DNA from 2 places in the Candidatus Macondimonas diazotrophica genome. Region 1 is predicted to be linked to the other one. Evidence: predicted binding sites of a transcription regulator. Region 1 holds the regulator's gene; the other holds the start of a gene.
The links. The regulator FNR, encoded in region 1, switches genes on or off when oxygen is low (the NO sensors DNR and NnrR bind a similar motif). The targets are predictions, from matches to a motif close to TTGATNTANATCAA.
Positions count from the first base shown of each region.

Region 2: a site for FNR is predicted at 7,875-7,888, ahead of E4680_RS09535 (nitrate/nitrite transporter). Genes of this name have one in related genera too.

Region 1 is NZ_SRIO01000002.1:74,235-85,126, reverse strand. It holds gene E4680_RS01965 (FixH family protein) at 1-462, shown strand, start outside; gene E4680_RS01960 (heavy metal translocating P-type ATPase) at 466-2,919, shown strand; gene ccoS (cbb3-type cytochrome oxidase assembly protein CcoS) at 2,916-3,092, shown strand; gene E4680_RS01950 (sulfite exporter TauE/SafE family protein) at 3,089-3,910, shown strand; gene fnr (fumarate/nitrate reduction transcriptional regulator Fnr) at 3,797-4,558, opposite strand; gene E4680_RS01940 (acyl-CoA dehydrogenase family protein) at 4,610-6,079, shown strand; gene E4680_RS01935 (acyl-CoA dehydrogenase family protein) at 6,092-7,237, shown strand; gene E4680_RS01930 (beta-galactosidase) at 7,234-8,433, shown strand; gene E4680_RS01925 (hypothetical protein) at 8,351-8,800, opposite strand; gene E4680_RS01920 (macrolide family glycosyltransferase) at 8,895-10,136, opposite strand; gene E4680_RS01915 (TIGR01458 family HAD-type hydrolase) at 10,402-10,892, opposite strand, start outside.
Region 2 is NZ_SRIO01000012.1:3,667-14,558, forward strand. It holds gene clpB (ATP-dependent chaperone ClpB) at 1-1,261, opposite strand, end outside; gene E4680_RS09510 (hypothetical protein) at 1,249-1,824, opposite strand; gene E4680_RS09515 (AMP-dependent synthetase/ligase) at 1,889-3,721, opposite strand; gene E4680_RS09520 (cation-translocating P-type ATPase) at 3,872-6,571, opposite strand; gene E4680_RS09525 (hypothetical protein) at 6,798-7,043, opposite strand; gene E4680_RS09530 (helix-turn-helix domain-containing protein) at 6,985-7,755, opposite strand; gene E4680_RS09535 (nitrate/nitrite transporter) at 7,979-10,711, shown strand; gene E4680_RS09540 (nitrate reductase subunit alpha) at 10,727-10,892, shown strand, end outside.

The sequences.
Region 1 (10,892 bases):
TGGTACCGCCAATTCTGGCCCTGGTTTCTGATGCTGCCCCCGGCAGCGGCTGTGATCGGCGGATTCATCACCCTGTGGATTGCCGTGGAGCACGCGGACACCCTGCTTCCGGACCGGTTCAGTCGCGTCGGAATTGCGCTCCAACCGGACGCCATTCCAGGGCCCACGAGCGCAACGCTGAGCTTTCGGCTCGACAGCGAGCGTCTCTACCTGCGCGTGAGCGGCGAGACGGCAAATACACCCCTGACCCTGCGCTGGTTACATCCGACCCTGCCGGACCGGGATCAGATCAGCATTCTGCAACCGTTCGCACCGGGCGAATATGAAGCGCGCCTGCCCAATGGCTTGCGCGAACCGCGCGTGCTGCGCCTGGAAAGTCAGGCTGGCTGGGTTCTGGAAGGACGCTGGCGGCCGGGCACCGACGCCACGCGATTGGTTCCGCTGGTGTCGCGGGAAGGCTAGATCATGCCGGCATCCGACTGCTTCCACTGCGGCCAGCCGGTCCCCGACAGCGACCCCAGACATCAGGTCGTCATCCATGGCAAGGTGCAACCCGTGTGTTGCGTGGGCTGCGAAATGGCCGCGCAATGGATCGATTCGGCAGGTCTTGGCGCATATTACCGCTGGCGCACCACACCCGCCGTGGCGCCGGTCGAACCGACCGAACAGGCCCGTTTTATCGCCTACGATCGCCCGCAGGCCCAACGCAGCTTCGTCGTCACGCGACCCGATGGCAGCCTGGAGGCAGAGCTGCTGGTGGAAAACCTCAATTGTGCGGCATGTGCCTGGCTGATCGAAGGCGCACTCGGCAATGAGCCGGGCGTGCGCGGTGTCCAGGTCAATGCCGCCAATGCCCGTGTTCTGCTGCATTTAGACCCCGCCCAAACTCGCCTGAGCCGTATGTTGGAGCGGCTCGCAGCTCTGGGCTATCCGCCGCATCCCCAGAAAGCCGGTCAGGCCAGCGCCCTGCATGTGCGCGAACGACGTCAGGCGCTCAAGCGGCTGGCGGTCTCCGGGCTGGGCATGATGCAGGCGATGACCTACGCGCTGTCACTCTACAGCGGTGATTTTCATGGCATGGATCCGACTTATGCCGATTTCCTGAAACTGATCAGCCTGCTGATCACGACGCCGGTGGTGTTCTACGCCGGCGCGCCGTTTTTTCAGAAGGCCTATCGCGGGTTGCGCGTCTATCGCATCGGCATGGACATGCCGGTTTCCATCGCCATCGGCATCGCCTTCATCGCCAGCGCTCGCAATACGCTGATCGGGACCGGGCCGGTCTACTTCGATACGGTCTGCATGTTCATCTTCTTCCTGACACTCGCGCGCTTCCTGCAAGCGGCGGCGCGTGCCCGAGCCGGCGAGAGCAGCGATGCGCTGGCGCGGCTGTTGCCGGATACTTGCCTGCGAGAAACCGCCGACGGTGTCGAAACCATTACCCTGCAAGAGCTCATGCCCGGCAACCGGGTCCGGGTCGCGCCCGGCAGCGCACTGCCGGCAGATGGGCGGGTACTGGATGAAGGCGCCTGGATCGACGAATCCCTGCTGACCGGTGAATCCAAGCCGGTTTATCGGGCATGTGGCGAGCAGGTCATCGCGGGCAGCATGAACGGTACTGCAGCCTTGCGAATGGACGTGACGGCCTGCAACGCCGACACCACGATTTCGCACATCGGCCGTCTGCTGCGCAAAGCCCAGGCCGAACGGCCGCCGGATGCCGCCCAGGCGGATCGGCTGGCGGCTCTCTTCGCGCCGACGGTTCTGCTGCTGGCGGCCCTCTGCGCCTGGTGGTGGCGCGCCGACCCCGAGCAGGCCATGAACGTCGCCCTGGCCGTATTGGTGGTCACCTGCCCTTGCGCGCTGTCGATTGCCACGCCGACGGCCCTGGTCGCCGCAACCGCGCATCTGCTCACCCGCGGGGTTGTCGTGCTGCGCACGGCAGCGCTCGAAACCCTGAGCGATACGCGACACGCCATCTTCGACAAGACGGGGACACTCACTCGCGGGAAACCTCAGATCACGCATGTCCGGCTCCTGCGCGAACACATCACCCGCGAACAGGCCTTGGCTGAAGCCGCCGCGCTGGAACGCACGATCCGTCATCCTTTGGCCCTCGCATTCACCGCTGCCGCGCCGGCGGCCGAGACCGCCGACGATGTCCGCCTGATCGCCGGCGAGGGCGTCCAAGGACGCATGGGTCACCGGCGAGTGCGGCTGGGACGCGCCGACTTCACAGCCGCGTTGTGGCAATCCACACCGCCCGCGACGCCCGAGGACGCCGGATCGAGCTGGCTGCTGCTCGGTGATGATGCGGGCCCTCTGGCGTGGTTCGCGGTCAGCGATCCGGTTCGCCACGATGCGCGAGATACACTGGCCGAACTGCGCCGGTTGGGCGTTGAAAGTCAAATCGCCAGCGGCGATGCGATCCGCGCCGTTGACGCGATCGCCGATGCCGTGGGATGCGATCGGGCGCATGCACGCTTGCGTCCCGAGGAAAAGCTCGCCCTGCTTGAAACCCTGCAGACCGGGGGGACGCGTGTGCTCGCCGTGGGCGACGGCGTAAATGATGCGCCCTTGCTGGCTCAGGCCGATGTCTCCATCGCCATGTCCAGCGGCACAGCGCTGGCTCAAACCAGCGCTGACCTGATCCTCCTCCAGGACCGTTTGAGCGTCCTGCCGGATCTGATTCGCACCGCTCGGCGCAGCAAACGGATCATCCGCCAGAATCTGGCCTGGGCACTGGCCTACAATGCCGTGGCGGTCCCGCTGGCGGCGGCCGGCCTGGTGACGCCTTGGCTGGCATCCCTCGGGATGTCGATCAGTTCGGTGCTGGTCGTTCTGAATGCGCAGCGCCTCTATCGCCCGACCCGGCGATCGGTATCCGCAACGTCCGACATGGCGACGCAGCCCTCATGAACGCGATGTTCCTGTTGATTCCGTTGAGTCTGGTCCTGGTCGGCCTGGCGGTGGCTGCGTTTTTCTGGGCCGTTCACACAGGCCAGTTCGATGACCTCGACAGTCCGGCCTGGCGCATGCTGATGGATGATCCGCCCCCGCCCGACACCGATGCCGATGAGAAAGCGCCGTGAGCACCGTCATCCAGCTCGGTCTCCTGTCCGCATGGGTCGCCGGCACACTGGGCAGCGCGCACTGCCTGGGCATGTGCGGCGGCATCGCCTCGTTGGCGGGAAGCAGCGCCGCGCGCGCGCGGCCTGGCCGTATCCTGGCATTCAATGCAGGACGCCTGGGCAGCTACTCGCTGGCTGGCGCCCTAGTCGGCAGCCTGGGTTGGCAGCTTGGCGCCTTGACCGGCGAGGCACTGGCCTGGGGCGGAGCGCTCCGTCTCATGATGGGGCTGATGATGATCGCCGTCGGTCTGCATGTGGCCATCGGCTGGACGGGACTGCGGCGTCTGGAACGGCTCGGCATTCCGCTATGGCGCCGCATCGGTCCGCTGGCCCGGCGTTTCGATCCACGCCGCAGCGCCGCGCAGGCTCTGGCTTTCGGCGCGCTGTGGGGCTGGATCCCCTGCGGCCTCGTCTACAGCGCCTTGCTGACTGCACTGGTCAGCGGTAGCGCAACGGCGGGCGCGAGCATCATGCTGGCGTTCGGCTTCGGCACCCTTCCCGCCATGCTGAGCCTGGGGCTGCTCGGGCAACGATTGCAGCGCGCTCTGGCGGCCGTGGAGGTGCGCCGGCTGTTCGGCCTCACGGTCATCGGCTTCGGCGTGTGGACGGCAACGGGGCCGCTGATGATGGCCCGTCACATGGACGGTCATCCGCACAGTACGGCGTCAGCACTTGCTCCGGGTGGACATGGAGGTGGTGGCATCGGGAGCGACCTCAGCCACTGCGTGGAGTCGGGGCAGATCGAGGAGTGTCACGTCCCGACCATCCGCAGCGATTAGATCGTCTTGCTGGAATCGGGCGAACAGGCGGCTTACGGTCTCCACGGCCAACCCGAGGTAGTTGGCGATTTCACCCCGCGCCATGCTGAAGTGAAGCCGAGTCGGCGACAGGCCCCGCCCGGCGAAGCGGCTGGACAGGCTCAACAGGAACGCCGCCAGGCGCGCTTCGGCGCCCTTCTTGCCGAGGAGCAACAGCAGATGCTGCTCCTGCTGAATCTCCCGGGACAACAATCGCATCAACTGCCGCCGCAGGCCCGGCACCTGCCCACTGAGTTCATCGAGCCGCTCGAAAGGAATCTCACACAAGCTGGTATCTTCCAGTGCGACAGCAGAGCAGTCGTGAAACTCCCCGGCGATGGCATCGAAACCGACCAGCTCCCCAGGAAAATGAAAACCCGTGATCTGCTCGGCGCCATCTGCCCCCAGCGTGACGCTTTTCACCGAACCCGTGCGGATGGCGAAAATGGATTTCAAGGGATCGCCCTGGACGAACAGCGCTTTGCCGCGAGTCTTGGGGGGAAGGCGCTGTACCAGATCCTCAAGCAGACGCAGATCCGCCTGATCGATTCCATACGGCAGGCACAGCTCTCGCAAGCTGCAATTTCCGCACGCACGTTTCAGTTCCCGGAATTGCACGATTTCGGTCATTGGCGTTTTCCAGTCGACGTTCGATGCTGATGAGGGGGCCAAAGAGGCAGCGTGCGGCGGCAGGCGCCCAGAAAAACAGACTCGGATCCCGTTCAATTAGAGTCCTCTCACTTGACTCAGGTCAAGACGTACGCCGTGAAATCGCGCTCCAGAATCGATTCGTGCCGCTTTCTGCACGACGGGCTGCCAGACTGCCCGCACCAGAATGCTTCGCTCGAACTCGCCGTTCCGCTAAAATGGTCGCTTTCAGCGACCGTCCGGCGGTCGCATGGAAAAGCCGATGGAACCCCGAATCGACATCCACGGGGCAGTTCATCCTTTCACAAGCAAGGAGCACGAATGAATATCGATTTTTCCCCCGAGGAGCTGGCCTTCCAGCAGGAAGTGCGGGAATGGTTCGCGCAGAATCTACCGGCGGACCTGAAGCGCAAGACCGAGCTCGGGATCATGCTGTCGAAGGACGAGCTGGTAGCGTGGCAGCGTATCCTGAACGGCCGGGGATGGTTGGTCACCGGTTGGCCCAAGGAGTACGGCGGCCCCGATTGGACAGCCACCCAGCGCTATATCTTCGACATGGAGCGCGCCCGCGCAAATGCCCCTATTGGCCTGTCCATGGGCATCATCATGCTGGGGCCGGTGCTCATGGCCTTCGGCACGCAGGAGCAGAAGGACTACTACCTCCCCCGCATCCGCAACTGCGATGACTGGTGGTGCCAAGGCTATTCCGAACCCGGCGCCGGCTCGGACCTTGCCAGTCTCAAGACCATGGCGGTTTCCGACGGTGACGACTATATCGTCAATGGCTCCAAGATCTGGACCACCTACGGCCACTGGGCCAATCGCATTTTCTGCCTGGTGCGCACCAGCACCGAAGGCAAGAAGCAAGAAGGGATCTCCTTCCTGCTGATCGATATGGACACCCCTGGAATCGAGGTCCGTCCGATCATCTCCATCGATGGCGAACACCATCTCAACGAAACCTTCTTCACCGACGTTCGGGTGCCGAAGAAAAATCTGGTCGGCAAGGAAGGCCAGGGCTGGACCGTGGCCAAGTATCTGCTGACCCACGAGCGCACCACCATCGCAGGCGTAGCGGACAGCAAGGTCCACATGACCAATTTGAAGCGCATGGCACGTGAAAACGGCGCCAATGGCGAACCGCTGATGAACGACCCCAATCTGCGCCAGAAACTGGCCAAGGCCGAGATCAACCTGACTGCGCTCGAATACACCAACCTGCGGACCTTGGCGGCCACCGCCGCGGGCAAGGCGCCGGGGCCGGAATCTTCCCTCCTGAAACTTGACGGCACCGCTGTCCAGCAGGAACTGTCCGAACTCGGCGTGGAACTTGCCGGCCAGTACGCCTGGCCCTGGAAGGCAGAAGGCGAGGTGGGACCGGCCGAGTACGCCAGCACCATGATGCGCTACGCCTTCACCCGCGCCGCCACGATCTATGGCGGCAGCGACGAGGTACAGAAAAATGTCATCGCCAAGATGATTCTCGGTCTGAACTTCAAGTAAGGATACGCTGATATGGATTTCAATCTGTCTGAAGAACAAAAGCTCATTCGCAACGCGGTCGACAAGTTCATCCGCAATGATTACAGCTTCGATGCACGCAAGAAGGTTCTGGCCGAAGAAAATGGATTCAGCCGAGCTCATTGGCAACAGTTCGCGGATATGGGCTGGCTGGGCATTCCCTTCGCCGAAGAGCAAGGCGGCTTGGGCGGCGGCATCGTCGACATCGTTCAGGTCATGGAAGCATTCGGCACCGGCATGGTGCTCGAACCCTACCTCAGCGCCATCGTGCTCGCCGGCGGCCTGATTGCGCGCAACGGCAGTGATGCGCAGAAAGAAAGCCTGATTCCCGCGTTGATTGGCGGGGAAAAGCTGCTCGCCGTGGCCTACACCGAGCAGGAAAGCCGTTTCAACACCGCCGATGTCCAGACCCGCGCCGAAAAGAACGGCGCAGGCTATGTACTCAACGGTGAAAAGGCCGTCGTGCTGGGCGCCGCTTCCGCGGATGTGCTGATCGTCTCTGCCCGGACCAGTGGAGAGCGCCTGGACACGAACGGGATCTCGCTGTTCCTGGTCGATACCAAAGCGGCAGGTGTCGAGATCAAAGGCTTTCGCACAATGGACGGCAGCCACGCTGGCAACGTGCGGCTGAACAACGTTCAGGTCAACGCCGATGCACTGGTCGGCAGCGAAGGTGCCGGCTTCGATGCGCTCGACGAAGCAGTCGATCATGCCACTGTGGCGGCCTGCGCCGATGCCCTGGGTGCCATGCACGCCGCAATGCGCAAAACGGTCGACTACCTCAAGACCCGCAAGCAGTTCGGCGTCCCCATCGGCTCCTTCCAGGCGCTGCAGCATCGCGCGGTGGATCTGTTCACCGCTGTGGAAGCATGCCGCTCCATGGTGCTGATGGCCAGCCTGAAAGTGACGGATTCCGATCCGGTCGCGCGACGCATGGCGGTATCAGCTGCCAAGCAGTTCGTGGGCGAAAAAGCGCGTCTTATCGCCCAGCAGGCAGTTCAGATGCATGGCGGCATCGGCATGACCGAAGAACTGGATATCGGTCATTACTTCCGCCGGCTGACCATGTTCTGCTCGCAGTTCGGAACCACTGACTTCCACCTCAAGCGGTATGCCGACTTGATGGCTGCTGCGGCGTGAGTCTTGGCGGGATGCGGCTCCCGGGTCGCATCCCGCTTTCCGGCTTGCCGCGACTCTTCCGTTCGCTCCGTCCGCTACGGCAGGAAAGGGGGCTCCAAATCCAGCAACGACTCCGCCACCTGGCGGTCGCGATCCTGCTGGGATTCTCGCATGCAAGCCTGGGCGTCGACTCGCAGCGACTCACGCCTGCTGGCGATGCTGCGGAACCGCCTTTTCGGTGGGGATTGGTGGCCTATCATGTCGATCTGCCCGGTTACGAACTGACGCTTTCCGACATTGACCGAATGGCCGATGCGGGCATTCGGTGGCTAAGCATCGATCTGGCGTGGTCCCGCATTCAGCCCGATCCGCAATCGCCCTTTGATTTCGCTTTCTTCGACCTCCTCGTGGATGCCGCGCGCCAACGCGGTCTCGCGGTCGTCGGGAAAATTGGCGCCGGTTACAATGGCAACCGCCCGATCGCGCCAGCTTGGACGCGGAATCTGGACGAAGCGGACTATCTTGCTGCCTTGGAAGACTATGCCGAAGCAACCACCCGCCACTTCGCGGATCGGATCCACAGCTTCGCGGTGGAAAACGAGTTCAACATCCCCAACGTCCACAGTCTCATCGGCTGGCGTGTCGGCGTTTGGACGCCGGATTTCATGAATCGGGTGATGCAGACACTCGCTCATGCCGTACACACCCAGGCCCCTGGGGCTGAGCTGATCATCAGCGTCACACCGTTGGCCTTTTTCGAATCCGGCATCGAACGCATGAACCGCCTGATCGACTACGATGTGGTCGGAATCCACACCTATCCGGCGGGTTTTGTTCCCGATCTGGCACTGGTCGACAGCATCAAGGGCCAAATCGCACGCGCGCGTCAAGCCAGCGGCGGACGGCCCATCCTCATTCTGGAAACCGGCATGCACACCGAAAAGCCGCCCTGGACCGAAACCCTGCAGGCGGACTACCTCGAGGCCGTGAGTCAGGCCAGCCGTCAAGCCGGTGCGATCGGCATCTTCTTCTACCAGTATTTGGATAACCGCAATGAGGCGGGACGCGAACGATATTTCGGCTTGGTCACATCCGATCGAACGCCCAAAGCCGCATGGCAGCGCTATCGAAGCCTCATCGCTCGCGAAGTTGAACGGGATGCGGGATCGGCTGCGCAACCAGCAGATCGAAGAGAAGCTTCTTCATCATCACGATAAATCCGATGATGAATCCAGCTGTTGCCGGGAGATTACCGCCAACTGCAAACTGGATCCCGCCCGCGAACTCCAGCACCCAGCCGATGCCGGCTGCTGCGCCAGCTGATTCAGCCCGTAGACCCCGCAAGCCACTCAACCCGTCACCCAACAGCATGAGTGCGACGGGCGCTGCGCACCACAGCAAGCGCTTCCAATGCCGGAAGGCCACCAGCATGTAGGCTCCGGCACCAATCAGCCAGGGGAGAAGCGATATTTCAGGTCCTGCAATTGTCGCCCCGAACACGATGGCGTCGATCCGCAGACGGAATACGTGAAACAGACCAATCTGCATCATGGTCGTGAAAAGCTGCGCGGCCAGCAGGGTCACGACCAATCCCAGCGTGACCGCGAAAGCCCACAGGCGTTCGCTGAAATGCACGGTCTCACGGCCCACAGCGCTAGCGCGTTGGCCTTTGACCTGCTCAGGCAGTTTTGCGGAGGCTCGGCCGCGCATCACCATGCGTGAACCGCAGAATTTCGTCCGCTGCACCGACATGCCCGCCCAGCGCCCGAATCTGCCGGCTCAATCGGGAGGCGTTACGCTGGTAATGCTCGTGGGTGAGGATGTCATTCACCGCAGCACGAAGATTCTCCACCGTGAGATGCTCGGGCTTGATCATGAGCCCCGCACCTTGCTTGCGAATACGGCGTGCATTGAAGGCCTGCTCGAACTGTTGCGGCACCATGACCAGCGGCACGCCGAAATAGGTGCTTTCATTGATGCTGTTCATGCCACCGTGGCTCACGAACACCTGCGCGCGCTTGAGGATGTCCAGTTGCGGTACGCGATTGCGAACCAGGAAATTGGCGGGAATTGGACCCAGCGCAGCGATATCCGTGTTTTTGCCGACCGACATGACGACTTTGCACGGCAGATCGGCCAACGCCTTGAAACATTTGAGGTAAAAATCCTGCTTGGCGTTATGGACCGTTCCCAAGGAGACATACACCAAGGGTGTCCTGCCCCCCCAGTTGGCGGGCAGGTCCATGGCTGGATCGCGCCCTTCCGGGATGGATGCACCCACTAGGACATAGTGCTTCTTCAGCATTTTCGGCATGGGCTGGGATGCCGGCCCCAGAAAAACGAGATTCAGATCGCCTTCATTGATAAAGATATCGAAGCCATGATGAATCAAATTGCGATATTTCACGCCGACGGATTTCAACAGATTTATCACACGGCGCCGAGTGCGCAAAACCTGCGGCGTCATCATGGTGATATCCCGGGCGACCTTCATCAGCAGCGCTGGATCGCTCATGAGCAACAGTGGTGAACTGACGATCGTGGTGACCAGACAAATTCCCGGGACACCCAGCCGCTTGGCCAAATATTTTCCAAACATGCAGCAGGAGTCGTAGAGAATATAATCTGGCTTGTCTTTCTCCATCACTTCGACCAGGCCGGTCAGGGCACGTTCGGCATGATCCAGCATCATGAAGGTCGCTGCGCCCAAGGAAGTGGCCACCTCTGCACTATGCTGATACTCGAAAAATGGATGATAGGTGCGAAACGTCGCGCCCAGCGCCTCGAATTGCAGGCGACTGTCTTCTCCCGCGTAATAGATGACCCGCTCGCCGCGAGCGATCAGTTCAGACACCAACCCAACGGTGGGGTTGATATGTCCGGCCGCACCGGGCAGATTGAAAAGAACGGCTGTGCTCATCGCATCTACTCTACTTCTCGTAATTCTCGATTCTGGGACACGGTTTCATGACCGAAGGAATCGAGCCTGCGGCACCGTTATTCATACCGCGCCTTTTCACTGCATCGGCAGTCGTCGCTAGACATGAAGGGGGACCCTAGCAAGGACCGCCACTCGCACGCCACGCGTCTGCTTTTGGAGACACTTGGAGCCGCCATGGGTCAGCACTAGCGCCACCCTGCAGGGCGTATCGTGTCGGACTGGGAAAGAAGCGGCCGAGAATCACTTACCCCATCGCAGCCGATAGGGCGTTGACGAGGCGCTTCAGATCATCATGCACCGGGGCACGTCCCCCCAGTTGCTGTAAATCCGTCTCGCGAAACTTGCCAGTTCGCACCAAGACCGCTTGCAAGCCGGCATCGAGTGCGCCCAGCACATCGGCCTGGACATCATCTCCGACCATCATGACCGATGCAGGCGGAAGACCCATTTGAGCGCACGCTTCGAGAAAAATACCGGGGGCAGGTTTGCCCAATGTCTCGGCTCTACAACCCGCGGCATACTCGAGGCCGGCGACGAAAGCCCCGGCATCCAAGTTCAATCCATCGTCACTCATGAAGTAGCGGTTGTTCGCAATGGCAATCAGAGGCGCCCCATCCACCAGCAAGCGCAGCGCCGTGTTCAGCCGGCGGTAGGTAAAATATCGGCCGGCATCACCCACAACGACGGCATTCGGCATCCGCGTGTTCAAGCCAACGAAATCGGGCCGAAGGTGTG
Region 2 (10,892 bases), on a different contig from region 1:
GCTGGATCAGCCGGCGCTCCAGCCGGTCCATTTCCTCGGGCTTGGAATCGATTTCCATGCGGATGCGGCTGGCGGCCTCGTCGATGAGGTCGATGGCCTTGTCGGGCAGCTGCCGGTCGGTAATGTAGCGGTGCGACAGGGTCGCCGCCGCGACGATGGCCGGGTCGGTGATTTCCACACCGTGATGGACTTCGTACTTTTCCTTCAGGCCGCGCAGGATGGCGATGGTGTCCGCCACGCTCGGCTGATCGACCAGCACTTTCTGGAAGCGCCGCTCGAGCGCCGCGTCCTTTTCGATGTACTGGCGGTACTCATCGAGCGTGGTCGCGCCGATGCAGTGCAGCTCGCCGCGCGCCAGCGCGGGTTTGAGCATGTTGCCCGCGTCCATCGCGCCCTCGGCCTTGCCGGCGCCGACGATGGTGTGGATTTCATCGATAAAGAGAATGATGCGCCCTTCCTGCTTGCCCAGCTCGTTGAGCACGGCTTTCAGGCGTTCCTCGAACTCGCCGCGGTACTTGGCGCCGGCGATCAGCGCCGCCATGTCCAGGGCCAGCAGACGCTTGTCTTTGAGCCCCTCGGGCACCTCGCCGTTGACGATGCGCTGGGCGAGGCCCTCGACGATGGCGGTCTTGCCCACGCCGGGCTCGCCGATCAGCACCGGGTTGTTCTTCGTGCGGCGCGAGAGGACCTGAATGGTGCGGCGGATTTCGTCGTCCCGGCCGATCACCGGATCGAGCTTGCCCTGTTCAGCGCGCTCGGTGAGATCGATGGTGTATTTGTCCAGCGCCTGACGCGCTTCCTCGGCATTGGGATCGCTCACGCTCTCGCCACCGCGCACCTGGGCGATGGCCTGTTCGAGGGTCGTCTTCGAGGCGCCATGGCGCTGCAACAAGTCCTTGGCCGGGCCTTTGTCCTCGAGCACGGCGAGCAGATACAGATCGCTGCTGATGTACTGGTCCTTGCGCTGCTGGGCGAGCTTGTCCGCCAGGTTGAGTTGGCGGCCCAGATCGTTGGAAACATGCACCTCGCCAGCCGAAGCGCCTTGCACCCGGGGCAGCTGTTCCAGCGCCTGGCCGAGCTCTGCCCGCAGCGCGTTCACATTCACTCCGGCGGCCGACAGCAGCGGCCGCACGCTGCCGCCCTGCTGGTCGAGCAGCGCCAGAAGCAGATGAACCGGTTCGATATAGTTGTGATCGCGCCCGACCGCGAGCGACTGGGCATCGGCCAGCGCCATCTGAAACTTGTTGGTCAGTTTGTCCATTCGCATATGGCAATTCCCCGTAAATTCGATTGGGCGGTACCGCCCTCATTCTGCCAACGGAGATGGGGACCGTGATGACCGATATCAAGCCCGTCCCACAGCGCAGCGGCCCCGCAGACGCACGGCGCGATCCGTGAGCGGGATGACCGGTTCAGTCGGGCGGGTGGTGCGAGCAACCCATAGGCTCGCAGATCCTCATCGCCCTCCAGCGCCAGGACGTCGCGACGCGGATCGGGTGAGATGCGCGGGTGCAGGCGGTAGCGCGAATGCTCATGGCAGATGTCGAAGGCAGCCATCCCGGGCGCCACGAAATTCACCCGATAATTCTCCAGCCGCTTGACCTCTGACCCGAAACCCTTGCCATCGGCCACGATGAAGCCCAGATCGCGGATCTGCGGGATGTCGATGCGCGGATCGTAAACCTCGTTGACGATGCCGAAGCCGGTGGTAAACCAGAGTCGCGACGGGCCAGGGAACAGCCGACCGCGTCCTTGGCGCTGCTGGTCCAGGTTGGCGCGATACCGGACCGCCCAGGGGCATCGGCGGTATGCGGCTCGCTCCATGGCGGTTCGGACGTTGGCATATCTGACCTCATTCACACCCATCGACGCCGCGCCGAGACACGCATCAGGTGCTTTCGGTCGGATGCCGATCATAGAACGCCCGAATCGGCCCGGCATAGCGTTGCAGGAGCACCTTGCGGCGAATCTTGAGCGTCGGCGTCATCAGCCCGTTCTCCAGCGTCCATGGCTCGCGCAGGGCATGGACGCGGCGAATCCGGGCGTATTTCGGAAATGCGCTCAATTGGGCGTTGAGATGCTTGAGCAAGACCCGCTGCAACCGGGGATGAGCCAGGCTCGCCGGATTTGCCGCATCCAGATCATGCGATTTGGCAAACTGGGTCCACGGGCCGTGCGCCACCACCACCAACGCAGCCAGAAAGGGCTCGCCCTCACCCACGACCATGCATTGTTCGACCCAGGGATCCATCCGGATTGCCATTTCCAGGTCTTCGGGCGAGACCTTCTCGCCATTGGACATCACGATGATCTCGTTGAGCCGTCCGGTGATACAGATCCGGCCCGCCGCATCGAAGCCGCCCCGATCGTTGGTGTGCAGCCAGCCATCGGGATCGATGGCCGCTGCGGTGGCACTGGGATTCTGCCAATAGCCTTTCATCACATTGGGACCGCGGACCAGCAGTTCGTCCTGCGCGCCGAAGCGCACCTCGACGCCGGGCAGGGGTGGACCGACGCTCGCCGGCTCGTTGTCGTCCAGCGCGTTCACGCTGACCACCGGGCTCGCCTCCGTGAGGCCGTACCCTTGCAGCACCGGCAGCCCGAGCCCGATGAAGGTGCGCGCAATGGCCGGCGGCAATGCGGCGCCGCCACTGACCGCCACGCGCAGACGCCCGCCCAGCCGCGCATGCAACCGGCTGGCAACGCGGCGCGACAACACGGGCCAAAGCACCGCGCTGGCCGGACGAGATCGCTTGTGCTGGCGATAGCGATCGTATTGCCAACCGGTTCGGACCGCCAGCGAAAAAATCCGCCGGGCCAGCCAGCCGCTGCGCTGCAATTCCCGTTGCAGTCGGGCATGGAGGGTTTCGAAAACGCGCGGCACCGCGATCAGCGCGGTAGGCCGGATCGTCTGCAGGTCTTCGGCCAGCTGCAGAACGCCCCGGGCATGCGCTACGGTGGCGCCGGCCATCATCGGCAGGTAATAGCCGGCCGTGCGCTCGAACAGGTGCGCCAGCGGCAGAAACGACAAAAACACATCGTCCGGATAGGCCTGCACCCGCTGCAGCGCCGCATGGGCGACCGACAGGATATTGCGGTGGCTCAACAGGACCCCCTTGGGCCGGCCGGTGGTCCCGGAGGTATAGACCAGCGTCGCCAGATCATCGGGCGCAGCGGCCGATGTGCGCAGCTCATGGTGGCCGGGCGGCAACCACCGGTCGGCTGCCACCAGAAGCGGATCGCTTCCCGCGTCCAGCGGCCCCAGGACGACCACCCGTTCCAGCGTGGCCACCGCCGCTACTGCCGACGCCAGCGACTGCCACCGCGCCAGGGTATCGATCACCAGCAACCGCGCACCGGAATTCGCGAGCAAAAACGCGACGTTCTCGGGGCGATCATCGACGTAGAGCGGGACATCCACCAGTCCGAGCCCGAGCGCGGCCTGATCCACGCACACCCAGTCGGGCCCATTGGGCAATGCAATGGCAATGCGCTCACCGGGCAGCAGACCTTCCGCCACCAGCGCCGACTGCCACTGCCCGACCCTGCCGGCCATCTCGGCCCAGCGGTATTCGCGCCACTCGCCCTGGGCAGCATCGAAGGCACGATAGGCGATGGCCTCGGGCATGCGCCGGACGCGCTCCCGGAACAGCGCATCAAGCGTTCCGGCCACATTCGGACCGATGACATCGGCTCGACCGTCCGCCGGCGCGGGAGACATTGATGGGTCGGCTGCTGACCCGGGGTCGTGGTCGTTCACAAAGCGTCCTCCCTGCATGAAATGCGGCGTATCGATGAAACCCATCGGTCCGGGCCGCGACGATGCATCGTGCTGACCCGTTCGCCCAGCGTCATCCTAGTCTGGCCGAGGTTACGGCGACCCATTCGGGAACCCACCGGATGGCGCGCCGCGCCGGAGGCGCCGCATACCCGCGAGAATGAGCTTGCGTGCCTCTTCAAGTACCAGCACGCTCGAAGCGATGCTCAGCGCGCGCAGCCAGTCATCCGGCGCCAGATCGACCGTATCGAAGATGTCCTGTGCCGGACCCCAGTGCACCGCCACGATCTGCAGCCCGATGACGCCCGCCAGCGCCAACCACAACCGGCCGTTGGCAACGAACTGGCGATTGAACGCACTGCGGTGTTCGGCACGGGCGTTGAAGACATTGAAGAACTGGAACAGGACGAAGGTGGTGAACGCCAGGGTCACCGCATAGTCGCGCCCGACTTGGGCGAGGCCCCAAGCGTAGGCGCCCAGCGTTCCGGCTGCCATCGTCACGCCATAGAGCATGATCCGCCACAACCGCTGCCCGGTCAGTATGGCTGCACCGGCGGGGCGCGGGCGATCCTGCATGATGCCCGGCCGCGCCGGCTCCACACCCAGGGTCATCGCAGGCGGGCCGTCCATGATCAGGTTGACCCAGAGAATCTGGATGGCCGTAAACGGCGTGGCGAAGCCCAGGAACGGCGCACCCAGCACGGTGAGAATGGCGCCGATGTTGGTGGAAAGCTGGAAACGGACGAATTTGACGATGTTCTCGTAGATGGTGCGCCCCTCCTCCACGGCGCGCACGATGGACGCGAAGTTGTCATCGGTCAGCACCAGAGTCGCCGCTTCCTGGGTCACCTCAGTCCCGGTGATGCCCATGGCCACTCCGATATCCGCTGCCTTCAGGGCCGGTGCGTCGTTGACGCCATCACCGGTCATTGCCACGACGTGCCCGTGCGCCTTGAGCGCCTCGACGATGCGCAACTTGTGCTTGGGTGCGACCCGCGCAAACACGGCACTTTTTTCCACCAGATCCGTGATCTGTTCGGAACTCAAGCCGTCCAGCTCCCGCCCTTCGTGGGCCTCGCCGGAAAGCCCCAGTTCCTGGGCAATCGCCGCCGCCGTCACGCGGTGATCGCCGGTGATCATCTTCACCTCGATGCCCGCGGCCTGGCAGGTGGCGATGGCCGCCTGCGCTTCCGGGCGCGGGGGGTCGATGATGCCGACCAGTCCATGCAGATTCAGCGCCTGGGCCCACGGCATCAGATCGCCGGATGGATCAAACGTGTTTGCAGGAATACGGCGGCTGGCGAGGGCGAGGACACGCATGGCTGCCGAGGCCAGCGCATCGTTTTCCTGCTCGAACGCCGCGCGGGCCGCAGCGTCCAGCGGCGCCTCGCCTTGCTCGGTGACATACCGGTCCGCACGGGCGAACAGCACGTCCGGCGCGCCCTTGACGCACATCCGTACCGTCTCGCCCTCATCGTGGAAGGTCGCCATGAACTTGTGCGTCGAGTCGAACGGAATCTCGGCGATCCGCGGCAGCCGCAGCGCGACCTCCGAATCGAGTCCCGCCTTGGCCGCAAGAGTCAGCAGAGCGCCTTCGGTGGGATCGCCGATCAACGCCCCGTCGCGCACACTGGCATCCACGCATAACAGGGCCGGCAACAGAATCGGACCCAGATCGGTTCCGGCCTCGATTTCGCCCACCGCCTCGTACCCGTCACCCGTCACCGCATGACGCCGGCCCCGGCAATAGAGCACCCGTGCACTCATCTGATTGAGCGTGAGTGTTCCGGTCTTGTCCGAGCAGATCACGGTCGTGCAGCCCAGCGTTTCCACGGCAGACAGCTTCTTGGCAATGGCATGGCGTTTGGCCATGCGGTGCATGCCGAGTGCCAGCGTCACCGTCACCACCGCGGGCAATCCCTCGGGAATCGCCGCCACGGCGAGCGAGATGGCGGTCATGGCGGTCTGGCCCAGATCGTCTCCGCGCATCAGCCCGAACACGAACATCAACCCCACCACGATCCCGGCAATCGTGGCCAGTCGCTTGCCCAGCGTATCGAGCTGTTGTTGCAAAGGCGTCGGCGTCTCGACGGTCCGCGCCAGCATGCCGGCGAGCTGCCCCATCTCCGTGGCCATGCCGGTAGCCGTGACCACGGCCTCCAGGCGGCCGCGTGTCACCACCGTGTTCATGAACAGCATGCTGCGGCGTTCGGCCAGCGCCGAGGGCTCCGTCACCGGCTCGACCTGTTTGGAAACAGGCTGGGATTCACCGGTCAGCGCGGCCTCAGCCACTTCGGCGCCATGAGCCAACAGCACCCGGGCATCGGCGGGGATGCGGTCGCCGGCATCCAGCAGAAGGATGTCCCCCGGTACGAGCGTGTCGGCGTCGACCACCCTGACCTCGCCCCCGCGCCGCACCTGGGCGCTCGGTGCAAGCATGTTCTTCAGCGCCCCCAGCGCTGCCTCGGCACGATATTCCTGAAAGAAGCCGAGCGTCGCATTGAGCAGCACGACCACACCGACCACGATCGCATCCTTGAGATCCCCGATGGCACCGGCCAGCACGGCCGCGCCAAGCAGGATCAGCACCAGGATGCTCTTGAACTGGTCGAGAAACTTCAGCCACAGGGGACGCGGCGGCGTTTCAGCCAGGCGATTGTCGCCATAGCGCTCGCGGCGCTGCAGCACTTCCGAATCCGACAGCCCGTCATCGCATGCCACGTCGAAATCCCGCAGCACCTCCTCGGCATTCAACGCGTGCCAGGGTCGTTCCGCGAGTCGATCATCCTGCATGCTTCACTCCAAAGACGTGTTATCCCCCGCTCTCCGGCGCCTTCGGCTACCGGCGGGGCGGGCTTCCCGGCGATCCCTTGCCTATCGACAAGCGCATCCCGTCGTTGTTCACCCACCGTCGTCCGCTCCCCATCGGAGCGACCGCGAACGGGCCGCCGGTTGTATTCCGACACGGGAGAAAATGAGGATCGTGCCACGCCCGGCGCCGAGACGATCACCGCGGCAGTCAACTCCCGGGTTCCGGGCGCAGGACAGCGATATCGCTCACGGACGGAATCATGGCGCAATTGGGATCATCATGCGCCGCCACATGGGCCGCGATCGCCTCGGCGATCGCACCCAGCGCTGTCGTGGATCGTCGCGAATCAAACCCGATGGCCGCGTCGATTTCCAGACCGGCGAGCAGCCGGTGATCAAGATCCGCGCCCGGATGGATCGCCAGGATCAGCGATCGCCGGGCGCGCCGGATCATCGCTGAATCGCGTCGCTTCACTGCCCGCATCGTCGATCAGCGGATCAGGCTGGCAGGCGGCGGCCAGCCGCGCGGCATCGACGATCGTGATGGTCTGCCCGGCGACCTCGATGCCGGCCTTCTCCAAGCTCGCGAGCGCGCGCGAAAACGATTCGCGGGTGATGCCGAGTTCCGAAGCGATGAGATTTTTTTCATACGGCAGAACAGCCTGCGCCGGCGTACCCTGGCGCTTGGATAGGGTCAGCAGGTAGCAGCCCACCCGTTGCACCGACGACCTGAGCTTCAGATTCTTCACCTGCCGCACCATGCGCCGGAATTGCCGCGCCAGCGCGTCGATCATCTCATGGGCCAGCAGGGGTTCCTGCAGCAGGGTCTCGCGGAACAGTGCCGCCGGAATCAGCAGAAAGCGCGAAGGCTCCGGCACGCGCGCCTGCATCAGATAGGGCGCCGCAGTGACCACCGCAGCCGGAATGATCAGATCCGGTGCGCGCACCACTTCCACCAGCACCTCACGGCCTCGAATCGAACGGCCGAATAGCTGGACTGAACCGGACATCACCACGATCTGGAAGTTGGGCAATTCGCCCTGTTCGAACAGCACCGTTCCGGCCGCCACGCGGTGCTGAATCGCGCTGGCCAGCAGCCGCTCGCGGCTGGCCTCCGGCAACTGACGCAGCAGCGGCAGCGCCTGCGCTTCAACCTCTTCCGTCACGATCCCCTCCTTCACCCAAAGGGTTGCCCTGGGCGATTTACGCCATCGGCATGCTGAATTTTCCTTGGGTCATTCTGGCACGCGACAAATATTACGTGTGACTAATGTCACATCGATATTTGACATGAATCAATGCGAACGGCTGTGCCCCCTGTCACCTTAACGCCAATCGTGAATCACGCCTCAGTCGGTCGAACCATCCAGAAGTCAAGGAAACCCGACGATGAACACTCAGGCCCATCCCCAATCGACTCGCATCCTGAGCGCGAGCACGCTGGCGTTTACCGTCTGCTTTGCCGTATGGACCATCTTCTCCATCATTGGAATCGGCATTCGCGAACAGCTCGGCTTGAGCGAGACTCAATTCGGCCTGCTGATCGGCATGCCAATTCTGACCGGCTCGCTCAGTCGTGTGGCGCTGGGGGTCTGGAGCGACCGCTACGGCGGCCGGCTGGTTTTCACCCTGACGATGCTCGCCGCTGCCGTGGCCACACTGCTGCTGTCACAGGCCGAAACCTACCCGCAGATCCTGTTGGCGGGATTGGGTGTCGGGATTGCCGGCGGCTCCTTCGCGGTTGGCGTTGCCTATGTCTCTCGCTGGTATCCACCGCAAAAACAGGGCACGGCGCTCGGCATTTTCGGCATGGGCAACATCGGCGCCGCTGTCACCAAGCTGGTCGCCCCCTTCGTGCTGGTTGCCTTTGGATGGCAAAGCGTCGCGCAGATCTGGGCAGCGGCGCTGGCGATCACCGCCGTGCTGTTCTGGATAACAACCCAGGATGATCCGGTGCTGGTCGAACGTCGTCGAACCGGGGTCAAGCCCAAAAGCGTCTGGCTCGAACTGGAGCCGCTGAAGAACGTGCAGGTCTGGCGCTTCTCGCTCTACTACTTCTTTGTCTTCGGGGCCTTCGTCGCCCTGGCGCTCTGGCTGCCGCGCTATCTGACGCAGGTGTACCAGCTCGACATCAAGACGGCCGGGCTGATCGCGGCCCTGTTCTCGATCCCGGCCAGCTTCTTCCGCGCCTACGGCGGCCATCTGTCCGATGTCTATGGTGCGCGGCGGGTACTGTACTGGACCTTCCTCGTCTCCGTCGCTGCGACCTTCTTGCTCGCCTATCCGCCGACGGATTACCGGGTGCATGGCGCGCAAGAGACGTTCGCGTTCCATCTGGAAATGAGCCTGCCCAGTTTCGTCGTCATCATCTTTGTTCTTGGCTTTTTCATGGCGCTGGGCAAGGCAGCGGTCTACAAGCACATCCCGGTCTACTACCCGGATCATGTGGGCGCGGTAGGCGGTCTGGTCGGCATGATCGGCGGTTTGGGCGGCTTCGTTCTGCCGATCCTGTTCGGCGTCCTCCTCGACCTCACCGGACTGTGGACGAGCTGCTTCATGGCGCTGTTTGTCCTGGTGGGGACCGCGTTGGTGTGGATGCATCTGGCGATCCTGCGCATGGAGCGCGAGGCGGCGGCTCCCGTGCTCCGAAAGCTGCCGGAACTGCCCGAGATGGAAGAGATTCACGGCGCCAAACAGGTTGGCGTTCTGGGCTCTCATCGGGTACTGGCCCACTGGCGGCCGGAAGACCATGCCTTCTGGGTCCAGGAAGGAAAACGTATTGCCCACCGCAACCTCTGGCTGTCGATTCCCTGTCTGCTGCTCTCCTTCGCGGTCTGGATGGTCTGGTCGGTCGTGGTTGCCAAGCTGCCGGTCATCGGCTTTCGCTACAGCACCAACGAGCTGTTCTGGCTCGCCGCGCTGCCGGGGCTGTCGGGCGCGACGCTGCGCATCTTCTACTCCTTCATGGTGCCGATCTTCGGCGGGCGGCTATGGACGACGCTGACCACCTGGTCGCTGATGATCCCGGCCGTGGGCATCGGCTTTGCCGTGCAGAATCCCGAGACGCCCTACTGGGTCTTCCTGCTGCTGGCCCTGCTGTGCGGTTTTGGCGGCGGCAACTTCGCCTCCTCGATGTCGAACATCTCGTTCTTCTTCCCGCGGGCGGAGAAGGGCAATGCGCTGGCGCTCAACGCCGGGCTCGGCAACCTGGGCGTCAGCGTGGTGCAGTTCCTGGTGCCACTGGTGATCACCGCCGGTGTGTTCGGCGCGCTGGGGGGTGAGTCGCAGGTCGCGATCCAGGGTGACGAGACGACAAGCCTGTGGCTGCAGAACGCCGGCTTCATCTGGGTGCCCTTCATCGCCGTTGCCGCCACCGCGGCCTGGCTCGGCATGAACGACATCGCCTCGGCCAAGGCATCGTTCTCCGAGCAGTCGGTGATCTTCCAGCGCCTGCACAACTGGCTGATGTGCTGGCTCTATACGGGGACTTTCGGCTCCTTCATCGGCTACTCCGCGGCCTTCCCGCTGCTCACCAAAACCCAGTTTCCCGAGGTCAACGCCCTGCAGCTGGCCTTCCTCGGTCCGCTGGTCGGCGCCTTGTCGCGGTCACTGACCGGCTGGGTGGCGGACAAGTACGGCGGCGGTCGGGTGACGTTCTGGGTATTCGTGGCCATGATGGCCGGCGTGGGCGGCGTGCTTTACGGACTGAACATGCAGAGCTTCCCGGTGTTCTTCACCAGCTTCCTTGCACTGTTCTGCGCCACCGGGATCGGCAACGCCTCCACGTTTCAGATGATTCCGGCAATCATGACCAAGGAGATGCAGCGGCTGATGCCGGACGCCGACGCCAAGACCCGTCAGCGACAGGTCGAGAAGGAGGCTGCGGCCATCACCGGCTTCACCTCGGCGATCGCGGCCTTCGGCGCCTTCTTCATCCCCAAGAGCTATGGCACCTCGATCGCCCTGACCGGCAGCGCGCAGGCCGCGCTGTGGGCCTTCCTCATCTTCTATATCAGCTGCCTTGTCCTTACCTGGGGGGTCTACACCCGCAAGGGCGGTCTGCTGCATGACCTCGAACGCCAGCGGCGCGCCATACCGGCTCAACCGGCCGCGGCCAAGTAACCGGGAGCCACCACCATGTCGCACTTTCTCGATCGGCTCACTTTCTTTCGCAGAACCGTCGGTGATTTTTCCGCGGGCCACGGCATCGTGACCGAGGAGGATCGCAGCTGGGAGGAGGGCTACCGCAAGCGCTGGCAGCACGACAAGATCGTGCGCTCCACCCATGGTGTGAACTGCACCG